2 linked regions of the Alloyangia pacifica genome follow. The protein of the gene in region 1 binds, or shares a complex with, the protein of each later gene. Links are inferred from orthologs where the notes say so. Each region holds a gene or a part of one and is shown in the gene's direction. Other genes may lie near its edges. The genes, in order: carB and carA.

Region 1 (8,005 bases):
CCGGCGGCTACGTTCCCAGCCTCTCGGAAGTGTCAGCCGCGGTCGAGAAGTCCGGCCTTTGGGCCACCGATGTCGAAGTGCTGCGTGGTCATTACGGGCCGACCCTGAACCATTGGCGCCGCCGCTTCGAGGCGGCGCTGCCGAAGGTCCGCGACCTGGGTTACGACGAGCGGTTCATCCGCATGTGGCGCCTGTACCTCGTGGTCTGCGAGGCGGCCTTCGAGGAAACCCGTCAGGGCGTTTTCCACGTGCAGCTGTCGCACAAGCAGTACGCCGTGCCGACCACCCGGGACTATCTCTACGCGGACCGTGAACAGGAAATGCTGCACGCCGCGCAATAGGGGCGCGCAGCCGAACGGCTCACCCACCCGGGCCTCCCCCTCGACCCGGCGCTTGCTGTTGAAATTCGGGCAAGACTCCGTGACCCTTGGGCAACGTAGCGTCACGCTCCGGCCACGCCGCTGTCACGTCGCTGTCGCCGCCATTTGCTTTGCAGAGGAAAACAAGGCGGATCTGGGGTTGCGTGGGCAAAGCTTCTGTCTATAACGCACGACAATTTGCGGGGAGCGGCGACTCCGTCGCGCGCTGCCCCCTGCCCGACCGCGACTGACATCACATGAAGGTGCCCCATGCCTAAAAGAACCGATATCAAATCCATCATGATCATCGGGGCGGGGCCCATCATCATCGGGCAAGCCTGCGAATTCGACTACTCCGGTGCCCAAGCCTGCAAGGCGCTCCGGGAAGAAGGCTACCGGGTCATCCTGGTCAACTCGAACCCGGCCACCATCATGACCGATCCCGAGCTCGCCGATGCCACCTACATCGAGCCGATCACGCCGGAAGTCGTTGCCAAGATCATCGAGAAGGAGCGCCCCGACGCGCTGCTGCCGACCATGGGCGGGCAAACCGGCCTCAACACCTCGCTGAAGCTCGAGGAAATGGGCGTGCTCGAGAAATTCGGTGTCGAGATGATCGGCGCCAAGCGCGACGCCATCGAGATGGCCGAGGACCGCGCCCTGTTCCGCGAGGCGATGGACCGCATCGGGCTCGAGAACCCGCGCGCCACGATCGTCACCGCGCCGAAGAAGGCGAACGGCAAGGCCGACCTCGACGCCGGCGTCGCCATCGCGCTTGAGGCGCTGGAAGACATCGGCCTGCCGGCGATCATCCGCCCCGCCTTCACCCTCGGCGGCACCGGCGGCGGCGTGGCCTACAACCGCGAAGACTATATGCATTATTGCCGCTCGGGCATGGATGCCTCGCCGGTGAACCAGATCCTCGTCGACGAGTCGCTGCTCGGTTGGAAAGAGTATGAAATGGAAGTCGTCCGCGACAAGGCGGACAACGCGATCATCGTCTGCGCCATCGAGAACGTCGATCCCATGGGCGTGCACACCGGCGACTCGATCACCGTGGCCCCGGCGCTGACCCTGACCGACAAGGAATACCAGATCATGCGCAACGGCTCGATCGCCGTGCTGCGCGAGATCGGTGTCGAGACCGGCGGCTCCAACGTGCAATGGGCGGTGAACCCCGACAACGGCCGCATGGTTGTCATCGAGATGAACCCGCGTGTGTCGCGCTCCTCGGCGCTGGCGTCCAAGGCCACCGGCTTCCCGATCGCCAAGATCGCCGCGAAGCTGGCCGTGGGCTATACGCTCGACGAGCTCGACAACGACATCACCAAGGTGACCCCGGCGTCGTTCGAGCCGACCATCGATTATGTCGTCACCAAGATCCCGAAATTCGCTTTCGAGAAGTTCCCTGGCTCCGAGCCGCATCTCACCACCGCGATGAAGTCGGTCGGCGAGGCGATGGCCATCGGCCGCACCATCCATGAGTCGCTGCAGAAAGCGCTGGCGTCGATGGAATCCGGCCTGACCGGCTTCGACGAGGTGGAAATCCCCGGCGCGCCTGAGAAATCGGCGGTCATCAAGGCCATCGGCCAGCAGACCCCGGACCGGATGCGCACCATCGCGCAGGCGATGCGCCACGGTCTGACCGATGACGAGATCCACGGCGTAACCATGTTCGACCCGTGGTTCCTTGCCCGCATTCGCGAGATCGTCGAGGCCGAGGAGCAGGTCCGCGAGAACGGCCTGCCGACCGACGCCGAGGGCCTGCGCGCGCTGAAGATCATGGGCTTCACCGACGCCCGCCTCGCCAAGCTGACCGGCTTTGCCGAGAAGGACGTGCGCAAGCGCCGCACCGACCTCGGCGTCGTCGCCAGCTTCAAGCGCATCGACACCTGCGCCGCCGAGTTCGAGGCGCAGACGCCCTACATGTACTCGACCTACGAGATGCCGATGATGGGCGAGGTCGAATGCGAGGCGCGTCCCTCGGACCGCAAGAAAGTGGTCATCCTCGGCGGCGGGCCCAACCGTATCGGTCAGGGCATCGAGTTCGACTACTGCTGCTGCCACGCCTGCTTTGCGCTGACCAAAGCCGGCTATGAGACCATCATGGTCAACTGCAACCCCGAGACCGTGTCGACCGACTACGACACCTCGGACCGCCTCTACTTCGAGCCGCTGACCTTCGAGCACGTGATGGAGATCCTGCGCGTCGAGCAGGACAACGGCACGCTGCACGGCGTCATCGTGCAGTTCGGCGGCCAGACCCCGCTGAAGCTGGCAAACGCGCTCGAGGCCGAGGGCATCCCGATCCTCGGCACCACGCCCGACGCGATCGACCTCGCCGAAGACCGCGAGCGTTTCCAGGCGCTGGTCAACCAGCTTGGCCTCAAGCAGCCGCGCAACGGCATCGCCTCGACCGACGCGCAGGCGCTGGCCATCGCCGACGAGATCGGCTTCCCGCTGGTGATCCGCCCCTCTTACGTGCTGGGCGGCCGGGCGATGGAGATCGTCCGCGACATGGCCCACCTCGAGCGCTACATCGCCGAGGCGGTCGTGGTCTCGGGCGACAGCCCGGTGCTGCTCGACAGCTACCTGTCGGGCGCGACCGAGCTTGACGTCGACGCGCTTTGCGACGGCACCGACGTGCACGTCGCGGGCATCATGCAGCACATCGAGGAAGCCGGCGTCCACTCGGGCGACTCCGCCTGCTCGCTGCCGCCCTTCTCGCTCTCGGACGAGATCATCGCCCAGATCAAGGAGCAGACCGTGGCGCTGGCCAAGGCGCTCAACGTGGTCGGCCTTATGAACGTGCAGTTCGCGATCAAGAAGAACGAGCAGGGCGAGGAGGAAATCTACCTCATAGAGGTGAACCCGCGTGCCTCGCGCACCGTGCCCTTCGTCGCCAAGGCCACCGACAGCGCGATCGCCTCGATCGCCGCGCGGATCATGGCGGGCGAGAAGCTCTCGGCCTTCCCGCTGCGCGCGCCCTACCCCGAGAACGCCGACTACGACACCGCGCTGCCGCTGGCGGATCCGATGACGCTGGCCGATCCGAACATGCCGTGGTTCTCGGTCAAGGAAGCCGTGCTGCCCTTCGCCCGCTTCCCGGGCGTCGACACGATCCTCGGGCCGGAAATGCGCTCGACCGGCGAAGTCATGGGCTGGGACCGCTCGTTCCCGCGTGCCTTCCTCAAGGCGCAGATGGGCGCGGGCACGCATTTGCCCGAAGAGGGCACGGTGTTCATCTCGATCCGCAACGAGGACAAGACCCCGCAGATGGTCGAGGCGGCGCAGATCCTGTCGGACCTAGGCTTCAAGATCCTCGCCACCGCCGGCACGGCCAAGTTCCTCGAAGAGGCTGGCATCACCTGCGAGGTGGTCAAGAAGGTCTACGAAGGCCGTCCGAACGTCGTCGACCTGCTGAAGGACGGCGGCGTGCAGCTGGTGCTGAACACCACCGAGGGCGCGGCGTCGATCTCGGACAGCAGCGCCATCCGCTCGGTCGCGCTCTACGACAAGATCCCCTATTTCACCACCGCCGCCGGCGCCCATGCCGCCGCGCAGGCGATGCAGGCGCGCGAAGAGGGCGACCTGGTCGTCAAGCCGCTGCAGGCCTAAGCCTTCGGGATCAGAGACAGGAAAGGGGCGGGAAATTTTCCCGCCCCTTTTTGTCCCACGGTAGCCGGGTGAGCGCCTGCCCGTGGGCTGGCGCTGCAACGCCCGAGTTTCGCGCTTTATGCCAGCCAGATCCGGACGACATGGGAGCGTTGCGCGACGATGACAGAGCGCCAGCCCGTGGGGACGGGCAGGCGCTCGCCCGGCGGCTTCGCCTTGAGTCCGGACGGGCTCACACCCCCAGATACCGCTCCGCCACCTCGCCCTTCACCTCGGCGAACACCCCGTCCCAGACGGAGCGCCCGCGCTCGAGGATCACCGCGCGGTCAGCGACCTGCGCCAGTTCCGACAGCGCCTTGTCGACCACCAGGATCGACAGACCGCTCTCGCGCTTCAGCACCCTCAGCGCGTCCCAGATCTCTTGCCGCACCAGTGGGGCGAGCCCTTCGGTCGCCTCGTCCAGCACCAAGAGCCGCGGGTTGGTCATCAAGGCCCGGCCGATGGCCAGCATCTGCTGCTCACCCCCCGAGAGCGTGCCCGACACCTGCGTGCGGCGCTCCGCCAGCCGGGGGAACAGCGCCTCGACCCGCGCCTGATCCCACGGACCCGGGCGGGCGGCGGCGATAAGGTTCTCGGTCACCGTAAGATCGCGGAAGCACCGGCGTCCCTCGGGCACCAACCCGACCCCCAGCCGCGCCACCCTGTGCGAGGGAAGCTTGCCGATGTCCTGCCCGGCAAAGCGCCGGACACCCCCGGCCGCCATCATCCCGCTGAGGCAGCGGACAGTGGTGCTCTTGCCCATGCCATTGCGGCCCATGAGCGCCAGAACCTCGCCCTCGGCAATTTCCAGAGAGACGCCGAAAAGCGCTTGGGACGCGCCGTAGGAGGCGGTCAGATCGTGCAGTTCCAGAAGGCTCATTCGGCATCTCCAAGGTAGGCGTCGCGCACCTCCGGGCTGCGCCGAATCTCCTCTACCGTACCGGTGGCGATGATCCGCCCGTAGACGAGCACCGAGATCCGGTCGGCCAGCGCGAAGACGGCGTCCATATCGTGTTCGATGAGCAGGATCGGCGCCTCGGTCCGCAGCCTGTCGAGGATGCCGGTGAGCTGCTGTGAGCCCTCACCGCCGAGACCGGCCATCGGCTCGTCCATCAGGAAGGCCCTCGGCTGCAGCGTCAGCGCCACCGCGACCTCGAGCTGGCGGCGCTGGCCGTGGCTCAGCTCGCTCACCACGGTGGCGGCGTGGTCCGCCAATCCCATGCGGTCCAGCGCGGCCATGGCCCGGTCGCGCAATTCCGCGCGCTTCAGCGCAGGCCGAAAGAAGCGATATGGCGACGCGGTCGCCCCGAGCGCGCCCAGCACCGCGTTCTGCAGTAGCGTGTCCTCCATCGCCAGCGCCGAGACCTGGAAGGTCCGCGCCAGACCCATGCGGGCGCGGGCCATGGTGCTGAGGCCGGTGACATCCTTGCCGAGGAAATGCACGGTGCCTTCGTCCGGCGCGATATTGCCCGAAAGCTGCTTGATCATCGTCGACTTTCCGGCGCCGTTGGGACCGATCACCGCGTGGATCTCGCCGGGGCGCAGGTCGAGCGTGATGCCGTCCGAAGCGCGCAGCGCGCCGTAGGTCTTCACCAACCCGCGGGTTTCGAGAATGGCGTCAGTCATGGGCCTTCTCCCGTCCCGCAATCAGCCCGACCAGGCCGCCGCGTGCAAAGAGCACTACGGCGAGCAGCAGAACCCCGAGCCATATGTGCCAGTATTCCGACATGTCGCCGAGCCAATGCTCGAGCATCACGAAGACCGCTGCCCCGACCACCGGGCCGAACAGCCGTCCGACGCCGCCGAGGATGATGAAGACCATGATCTCTCCCGAGGTCTGCCAGCTGAACATCGTCGGGCTGACGAAGCGGTTGAGATCGGCGAAGAGCGCGCCCGCAAGGCCGGTGATCGCGCCCGAGATGACGAAGCCCACCAGCCGCAGCCGCTTGGGGTCGAGCCCCACAGCCTGCACCCGGTCCGGGCTCTGCCGCGCTGCGCCGAGCGCCAGCCCGAAGGGGCTGCACGCCAGCAGATGCGCGCCCAGCAGCACGAGGCAGAGCACCGCGTAGCACAGGCCAAAAAACTGGATCGGGTCGAGCGTGTTGAGCCCCGGGAAGCCGTTGCGCACGTAGATCGACATGCCGTCCTCGCCGCCGTAGCGGCTCCAGGAGATCGAAAAGAAGTAGAACATCTGCCCGAAGGCGAGCGTGATCATGATGAAGTAGACGCCCGAGGTCCGCAGCGCCAGCAGCCCGATCAGCAACGCGACCAGCGCCGAGGCCAGCACCGCCACCAGCCAAATGACCGGCATCGAGGTCGAGCCCTCGAAGAGGAAAGGCCATTCAAACATCGGCTCGTAGTTCTGCACATGGCTGGCGAGGATCCCCATGGCGTAACCGCCGATGCCGAAGAAGGTGGCGTGGCCGAGGCTCACCAACCCGCCGAGGCCAAGCGCGATGTTCAGCCCCACGGCGGCCAGCGCAAGGATCGCGGCCCGGGTCGCAAGCGTGATGGTGAAGGGCTCGCCCATCAGATGCGCGGCCAGCGGCACGAGGCCAAGCGCCAGCAGCACCACCGCCCCCAGAAGACGTTCGCGGCTCATGATTTCGCTCCGAATAGTCCGGTCGGCTTCCAGACGAGCACGGCCGCCATCAGCACATAGATCGCCATCGACGCCAGCGCCGCGCCGGTCTGGGTGGCGGCGGCAGGGTCCATGAAGAGGCTGAAGAGTTGCGGCAGGAAGATGCCGCCGAGCGTGTCGGTGAGGCCCACGAGCAGCGCGCCGACCAGCGCCCCCTCGATCGAGCCGATGCCGCCGATGACGATCACCACGAAGGCAAGGATCAGCACCGGCTCGCCCATGCCCACCTGCACCGACTGGATGGCCCCAACGAGCGCGCCGGCCAGCCCTGCCAGCGCCGCGCCGAGTGCGAAGACCAGCGTGTAGAGCCGGGCGATGTCGACGCCGAGCGCGGCAATCATCTCGCGGTCGTTCTCGCCAGCGCGGATGCGGATGCCGAGCCGCGTGCGGGCGATCAGCCAGAACAGCAGCGCAGCCACGACAAGGCCCATGCCGATGATGAAGAGCCGGTAGAGCGGATACTGGATGCCCCCCGGCAGGGTGACCGGCCCCGAGAGCGCCTCGGGGATGTCGAGATAGAGGGGAAAGGAGCCGAAGATCCAGCGCGTGCCTTCCGAGAAGATCAGGATCAGCGCGAAAGTGGCCAGCACCTGGTCGAGGTGATCGCGGTCGTAGAGCCTGCGGATCACCAGCCGCTCGACAAGCGCGCCCGCGGCAGCGGCAGCGGCCAGCGCCGCGACCAGTGCCAGCAGGAAGGAGCCGGTTGCGGCGGCAGTGGCGGCCGCAGCAAAGGCGCCGACCATGTAGAGCGAGCCGTGGGCGAGGTTGATCAGCCCCATGACGCCGAAGATCAGCGTCAGCCCGGCGGCCATGAGGAACAGCATCACGCCCGATTGCAGGCCGTTGAGGACCTGCTCGGCGATGAGGATGGGGGTCATTCTGTGGTCCGTCTCAATTCAGCAGCGGGGCATCGCCCGCGTTGCCCGACCCTCGGGCCGGGATGGAACGCGGCCCTCCAAGCATCTGCTCGGAGGGCCGCACCCGTCTGAATTACATCTTGCACTCGTCCTCGTAGGCGTGGCCACGATCCTCGATCGCCGTGCCGACGATCTTGTTGGTGAGGATGTCGCCTTCCTTGATCACCTCGCGGACGTAGATGTCCTGGATCGGGTGATGGCTGGCCGAAAACTCGAAGTCACCGCGGACCGAGGCGAAATCGGCCTCTTCCAGCGCAGCGCGGAAGGCGTCCTTGTCACCGATGTCGGCCTTGTCCATCGCCGAGAGCAGCAGCAGCGCGGTGTCGTAGCCCTGCGCCGAGTAGAGCGAGGGCAGGCGGTCGTACTTGGCGAGATAGGCCTCGACGAAATGGGCGTTGGACTCGTTCTCGAGGTCCTTGTTCCACTGCGAGGTG
Region 2 (6,855 bases), on another replicon or contig:
ACCGGTGGACCCCAGCCCCTGACGACACGGGCGGCGAGCTGACGCTCTGGCCGCACCAGTCGCTTTCGGCCAAGGGCTTCGTCACCTTCATCGGGATTTTCTTCTTCATGGCGCTGATCCCCTTCTACGGGCTGCTCGGCACGCATCTGCTCTGGGCGCTGCTGCCCTTCATGCTCGCAGCGCTCGGCGGCATCTGGTATGCGCTGCGCCGCAACGAGCGGGACCGGCAGATCGTCGAGGTGCTGACGCTTTCGCCGCAGATCACGCAGCTGCTGCGCCAGAACCCGCGCGGCGCGGCGCAGGACTGGCAGTGCAATACCTATTGGGTCACTGCCCAGATGCACGAGACCGGCGGACCGGTGCCCCATTACGTCACGCTCAAGGGCGCGGGACGCGAGGTTGAGATCGGCGCCTTTCTGAGCGAAGAGGAGCGCAAGACGCTCTACCTCGAGCTTTCCGACCGGCTGCGGCATCTGGCGCGGCCCTGACCGCGCGAAAGGTTTCCATGGCCCAGGTCCCTGCCACCAAGAAGATGAAGCGCCGGGCGCTGCGCCTTGCCGCCGCCGTGAGCCCGACGCTGGCCGGAAAGCTCTCGCCCGTGGCCTCGGAACGCGCCGCGCTCGCGCTGCGGGTCGCGACGACCGGACGGCAGCGCCCCCGCGCCGAGCAGGTGGTCTTTCTCATTCCTCTGGTCGGGCCGCACCACGTCGGAGACTGGGAGGCGGTAATCGCCCGGCTGGCGCAGACGCTGGAGAGCTTCCGACGGCAGCAAGGCGCCTGGAAGGCAGTGATCTGTTGCCAGGAGCGCCCGCCCCTGCCCGCTGCGCTGGCCGCAGATGCGCGCATCAGCTGGCTGCCCTTCGACGATCCGACCCCCGGCAACGACAAGTGGCGCAAGCTTGCGGCGCTCTGCGATCACCTTGGAAAGATCGTCACGACACCCTCCTACGTCATGAGTTTCGATGCCGACGACCTGCTGCGGGACGGCACCGTGGCCGAAATGCTGGAGCGGCAGGAGGCAGGTTATCTTGTCGAAGAGGGCTACGTCATGGACCACGCCACCGGCGACGTCGCGCTGGCCGGACCGCCGACTGCTGCGCTGCCGCTGCGCAAGCCGTTCTGGAAGCTCTGCGGCTCATGCCTCGCGCTGCACCACGACCCGGCGCTGCCGCAGAGCGCGGATTTCCTGCGCGAGATGACCCAGCATGAGCACCGGATGTTCCCCTATCTCGCGGCGCTGGCCGGGCGGACGCTGGTGCCATTCCGCACGCCTGCTGTGCTCTACGTGCTGAACCACGGGGAAAATTTCGGCGCCCGGCGCGGGCGGGTCGGGTTCAAGACCCGCTTCGTTCAGCGTTTCCGGATCGCCGATGCAACCGAGGTCTCGCAGGTGGCGGAGGCGTTCCCCGCCCCCTGAACGCGCGGCACCTCTCTTCCAAGAGAGGTGCAAATTTCTTCGAGGGAACGTGCCTCAGCCGGCCGCCGCGAGCCGGTCCTTGACCATCGGCCCGACGGCGCCGAAATCCATGCGGCCCTGATAGCGCGTCTTGAGCACGCCCATCACCCGGCCCATATCGCGGATCGAGCTGGCGCCCACTTCCTTGACCGCCGCGTCGACCGCCTGCGAGACCTCGTCGTCGCTCAGCGGCTTGGGGAGAAACTCCTCGATGATCGGGATCTCGGCCAGTTCCGCCTCGGCGAGGTCGAGACGCCCGCCCTCTTCGTAGGTGCGCGCGCTCTCGCGGCGCTGCTTCACCATCTTGGCGAGGATCGACAGCAGCTCCGCATCCTCGACCCCGTCGTCATTGCCCTCGGCACGGGCGGCGATGTCCCGATCCTTCACGGCTGCGGTGATCAGGCGCAGCGTCGAGAGCCGCTCGGAGTCCTTGTCTTTCATGGCCTGTTTGGTGGCGGCCTTGATGCGTTCTCGCAAATCCATCGGAAAGGATATCCCCTTACGTTTCCAAGCCCCGAGACTACAGAAAGGCTCCAAAGGGCGCAATCCCGCCCTATACCAATGGAAGCCATTGTTTTTGCTATATTTATTTGGGCAAATCAGCGCTTGACCCTTTCGAGCGCTTCCCTTAGGCATGGCGCGATTTGCTTCCCGCCCAGATCCGAACAGGAGTCGCGCCATGTCGCTCGCCACCCCCCAAAAGCCCACCGCATGCCTCGCGCTCGCCGATGGGACGCTGTTTTACGGACAGGGGTTCGGTGCCACGGGGGAGGCGCAGGCCGAGCTCTGCTTCAACACCTCGATGTCCGGCTACCAGGAAATCATGACCGATCCGTCCTACGCCGGGCAGATCGTCACCTTCACCTTCCCGCACATCGGCAACACCGGGGTAAACCCCGAGGACGACGAGACCGGCGATCCGGTCGCGGCGGGCATGGTGGTGAAATGGATGCCGACCCAGTCCTCGAACTGGCGTGCGGTGCAGGAGCTCTCCGACTGGCTGGCGGCGCGCGGGCGCATCGCCATCGGCGGCATCGACACCCGCCGGCTGACCCGGGCGATCCGCCAGCAGGGCGCGCCGCACGTCGCCATCGCGCACAACCCCGAGGGCGTCTTCGACGTCGAGGCGCTGGTCGCCTCCGCCCGCGCCTTCCCCGGCCTCACCGGGCTCGACCTCGCCAAGGACGTGACCTGCGCCCAGAGCTACCGCTGGGACGAGATGCGGTGGGCTTGGCCGGACGGCTACAAGGCTCAGACCAACCCGCGCAAGAAGGTGGTCGCCATCGACTACGGCGCCAAGCGCAACATCCTGCGCTGCCTGGCCTCGGCCGGCTGCGAGGTGACGGTGCTGCCCGCCACCGCGACAAAAGACGAGGTTCTGGCGCATAACCCCGACGGCGTCTTCCTGTCGAACGGCCCGGGCGATCCTGCCGCCACCGGCAAATACGCCGTGCCGATGATCAAGGGTATCCTCGACGAGACCGAGCTGCCGATCTTCGGCATCTGCCTTGGCCACCAGATGCTGGCGCTGGCGCTCGGCGCCAAGACCATCAAGATGAACCACGGCCACCACGGTGCGAACCACCCGGTCAAGGAACTCGAGACCGGCAAGGTCGAGATCACCTCGATGAACCACGGCTTCGCCGTCGACGGCCAGACCCTGCCCGCCGGTGTGGTCGAGAGCCACGTGAGTCTCTTCGACGGCTCGAACTGCGGGATTCGCATGACGGACCGGCCTGTGTTCTCGGTTCAGCACCACCCCGAGGCCAGCCCCGGCCCGCAGGACAGCTTCTACCTGTTCGAACGCTTCGTGAACAACATGTGATCTTCCCGCGATTTGTTTCGCGGAGAGCCACAATTTAAGACTCGATTTACCGACATGCCCTGAACTCCCTGTATCTAGAGAGTTCAGGAGCCTGTCATGCAAGACACGCCTCCGACGTCCCAGACTCGCCGGCGCGCCGGTGGGCTGTCCGATCTTGGCCGTCCGATATCCGCGCTCCTCCTCGAGGACGGGGCCTTGGACGCGGTACAGGCGCTCGAGGCACTGGCCCGCAGCCGGCTCGAGCGCAATCCCCTCTCCCGCCTGCTGCAGGCCGAGGGACGGGTCTCGCCCGAGCAGCTGCGCGACACTCTGGCGCGCAGCCACGGGGCGCCCGCGCTGTCCCGGCTGACCGCCCCGCCCTCCGCCGCGCTTGCGGGTCTGCTGCCGCCCGATGTCTGCCTGCGCCACGGCGCGCTGCCCTGGTTGCGGATTGATGACGGGCTGCTGCTTGCCATGGCGCATCCCGAGGGCTTCGCCCGGGTCCGCGCCCTGCTGCCCGAGAGCGAGAGCCGCGTTGTTCTGGCCCTCGCGACCGAGGCGGACATCTTCGCCGAGGTCACCGAGCGCCACGCCGCGGACATGGCGTTGCAAGCCGAAACCAGTCTTCCCGCCGACCTCAGCTGCCGCGACTTGAACCGGTTGCCGCCTTCGCGCGCCGCTCTGCTCGCCATTTCGCTGGCCGCGCTGCTGACGCTGCTGTTCAGCGCCCCGACAATGTTCTTTGGCGCGGCTCTCGCGCTGGCCGCGACGACGATGCTGGTCACGCAGCTTGCCAAGCTGGCCGCCTTCGGAGCCGGCATGGCCCCGATGCCCCCGGTCCCCACCGATCCGGAGGGTGGACCCTCGGGAAGCCCTTCCATTTCGCTCATTGTCCCGCTGCACCGCGAGGAAACCATCGCCGCCACGCTGGTGCAGCGGCTTGATCGGCTCGACTACCCGCGCGCCGCGCTCGAAGTGCTGTTGGTGCTCGAGGCCGAGGACAGGATCACCCGCGCCACGCTCGACGCCGCGGCGCTGCCGCCGTGGATGCGCATCGTCGAGGTGCCCCCCGGCGGCGTAACCACCAAGCCCCGCGCGCTGAACTACGCGCTCAACTTCGCCCGCGGCGCGCTCATCGGGGTCTACGACGCCGAGGATTGCCCCGCCCCGGACCAGCTGCGCCGCCTCGTCGCGCATTTCAGCCGCGCCCCGCCCGAGATCGGCTGCGTGCAGGGCATTCTCGATTTCTACAATCCCAAGGCAAACTGGCTCTCGCGCTGCTTCACCCTCGAATACGCCTCCTGGTTCCGCATCCTGCTGCCCGGCTTTGCACGGCTTGGCTTTGCGATCCCGTTGGGGGGCACCACCGTCTTCTTCCGCCGCGAGGCGCTCGACCGGGTTGGCGGTTGGGATGCGCATAACGTAACCGAAGACGCCGACCTCGGCATCCGTCTGGCCCGCTTCGGCTATCGCACCGAGCTGTTGCCGCTGGTCACCCTGGAAGAGGCCAATTGCCGGCTCTGGCCCTGGATCCGCCAGCGCTCGCGCTGGCTCAAGGGCTACCTGATCACCTGGCGGGTCCACATGCGCCATCCCCGCCGCTGCCTGCGCGAGCTGGGTGCGTGGCGGATGCTGGGGCTGCAACTCATCTTTCTCGCCGCCCTACTGCAGTTGCTGCTGGCGCCGCTGCTCTGGGGCTTCTGGCTCTATCAGCTCGGGGCGTCCTACCCGGCGCTCGGCCCCGCCACGGCCAACCTGCTGCCGGCGCTCACAACGCTGCTGCTCGGCTCCGAGGCGGTGATGCTCCTTATCGGCCTCGGCGGCGTGCTGCGCAGCCCGCATCCGCGGCTGCTGCCTTGGGTGCCGACGCTGTTCCTCTATTACCCGCTGGCCACGATCGCGCTCTACAAGGCGCTGTGGGAGACGCTGCGCCGGCCCTTCTACTGGGACAAGACCACCCACGGGCACTCGGCCCCGGACCACGCGGGCACCGATGCTCCCACGGGCGATCCGTGACGGCTCAGGCTGGCACGGATCAGGCGGTCTTGCGGCTGTCGAGCTTGAGGCGGGTGACGAAGGCCACCGAGATATGTTCGCGCAGCGCCTTGTCTGCCGCCGCCTCGTCGCGCCGGGCGATGGCATCGACGATGGCCGCATGTTCCGCCAGCGCATTCGTTCCGCGCCCCTCGGCGGCCAGCGAGGTCGTCGCCATCAGCGCCATGGAGCGATGCACGAGGTCAAGCTGCTGCACGAGGTAGCGGTTGTGCGAGGCGAGCTGGATCATCCGGTGGAAGCGGCGGTTGGCCCGCGCCAGTGCCGCCGGATCGTTGAGCAGGGCTCGGTCGTCCTCGACCATGTCGCGCAGCACCTGCACCTCTTCCTCGGTGGCATGGCGCGCCGCGAGCCGGGCGGCCAGACCTTCCAGCTCGGTGCGGACCACGTAGAGCTCGGCCATCTGGTTGTGATCGAGCGAGGCGACGATCAGCGAGCGCCCGTCGCGCGCCAGAAGCGATTGCGTCTCGAGCCGCTGCAGCGCCTCGCGGATCGGCGTGCGCGAGACACCGAATCGCTCGGCCAGCTCGCTCTCCACCAGCCGGTCGCCGGGGCGGTACACCCCCTGGTCGATAGCCTCGAGGATCAGCGTGTAGGCATCCTTGTTCGGCGTCCGGATCTGGCTCATCTGGGGCGGTCCTTCATAGGTGATGCAGCAAGATAGCGGGAGCGGGGGGCCGGGATCAACGCCCCGCTTGGCCGCAGGCCGCGCAGCGTCGCCCTGCGGCCCCACCGCGCATTGCCGCCCGCCTTGCCCGAGCGTAGGGTGCAGCCATGGTAAAGCAGTATTTCTCCCACGTGCGCCACTGGGTCTTCGACCTCGACAACACGCTCTATCCGCCGGCCGTGCGGCTCTTCGACCAGATCGAGCGCAAGATGACCGACGTGGTCATGCGGGTGACGGGCGCCGACAAGGCCGAGGCCAACACCCTGCGCAAGCGCTGGTGGATGGATCACGGCACGACGCTGGCCGGGCTGATGGCAAACCACCAGCTCGACCCCGAAGCCTATCTGACCGAGGTGCATGACATCTCCTTCGACGCACTCGAGCCCGACCCGCGCCTTGCCGAGCTGATCGCGAACCTGCCGGGGCGCAAGATCGTCTACACCAACGGCAGCGCGCCCTATGCGGCGCGGGTGCTGGAAGCGCGCGGGCTCGCGGCCGCTTTCGACGCGATCTACGGCGTCGAGCACGCCGGATATCTCCCAAAGCCCGAGCCGAGGGCCTTCGAGACGGTCTTTGCCCTTTCCCGCACCGACACCGGCACCGCGGCGATGTTCGAGGACGATCCGCGTAATCTTGCCGCACCCCACGCCATGGGCATGCGCACCGTCCATGTCGCCCCCGAACGCGGAGAAGGCGAACATATCCAGCATCATACGGACGATCTGACGGCTTTCCTCGCCCGGCTTTCCTGAGCCGCCCCGACCGCCTCGCCGCCGCGGCGCGGGGGCTGCGACATTTTTCGGCATGGGAGCACACAGGCTCCCTGCCTATCTCCTGCCCAGCTTCAGACAGGAGAGTCCCATGACCGCAGCCGAC

The links.
Region 2: the proteins of carB (region 1) and carA are in contact, whole or in part, in a solved structure (PDB 1KEE), measured with the Escherichia coli proteins. The link is inferred for Alloyangia pacifica from one-to-one orthologs.

What each region holds. Positions count from the first base shown.
Region 1 is NZ_CP022189.1:2,652,299-2,660,303, forward strand. Bases 252-4,177 are described here. They hold carB (carbamoyl-phosphate synthase large subunit), read left to right. Parts: upstream 252-629; coding sequence 630-3,977; downstream 3,978-4,177. Other genes in these bases: CEW88_RS12850 (SAM-dependent methyltransferase), read left to right, coding at 252-341. Also shown: more of CEW88_RS12850, read left to right, coding at 1-251; CEW88_RS12860 (ABC transporter ATP-binding protein), read right to left, coding at 4,207-4,893; CEW88_RS12865 (ABC transporter ATP-binding protein), read right to left, coding at 4,890-5,639; CEW88_RS12870 (branched-chain amino acid ABC transporter permease), read right to left, coding at 5,632-6,615; CEW88_RS12875 (branched-chain amino acid ABC transporter permease), read right to left, coding at 6,612-7,532; CEW88_RS12880 (ABC transporter substrate-binding protein), read right to left, coding at 7,645-8,005. UniProt on the Escherichia coli protein: Large subunit of the glutamine-dependent carbamoyl phosphate synthetase (CPSase).
Region 2 is NZ_CP022190.1:177,483-184,337, forward strand. The notes cover bases 1,433-4,208. They hold carA (glutamine-hydrolyzing carbamoyl-phosphate synthase small subunit), read left to right. Parts: upstream 1,433-2,135; coding sequence 2,136-3,281; downstream 3,282-4,208. Other genes in these bases: CEW88_RS13835 (GatB/YqeY domain-containing protein), read right to left, coding at 1,472-1,939; CEW88_RS13845 (glycosyltransferase family 2 protein), read left to right, coding at 3,378-4,208. Also shown: CEW88_RS13825 (DUF2244 domain-containing protein), read left to right, coding at 1-488; CEW88_RS13830 (hypothetical protein), read left to right, coding at 506-1,417; more of CEW88_RS13845, read left to right, coding at 4,209-5,276; CEW88_RS13850 (GntR family transcriptional regulator), read right to left, coding at 5,296-5,940; CEW88_RS13855 (pyrimidine 5'-nucleotidase), read left to right, coding at 6,087-6,731; CEW88_RS13860 (hypothetical protein), read left to right, coding at 6,841-6,855. UniProt on the Escherichia coli protein: Small subunit of the glutamine-dependent carbamoyl phosphate synthetase (CPSase).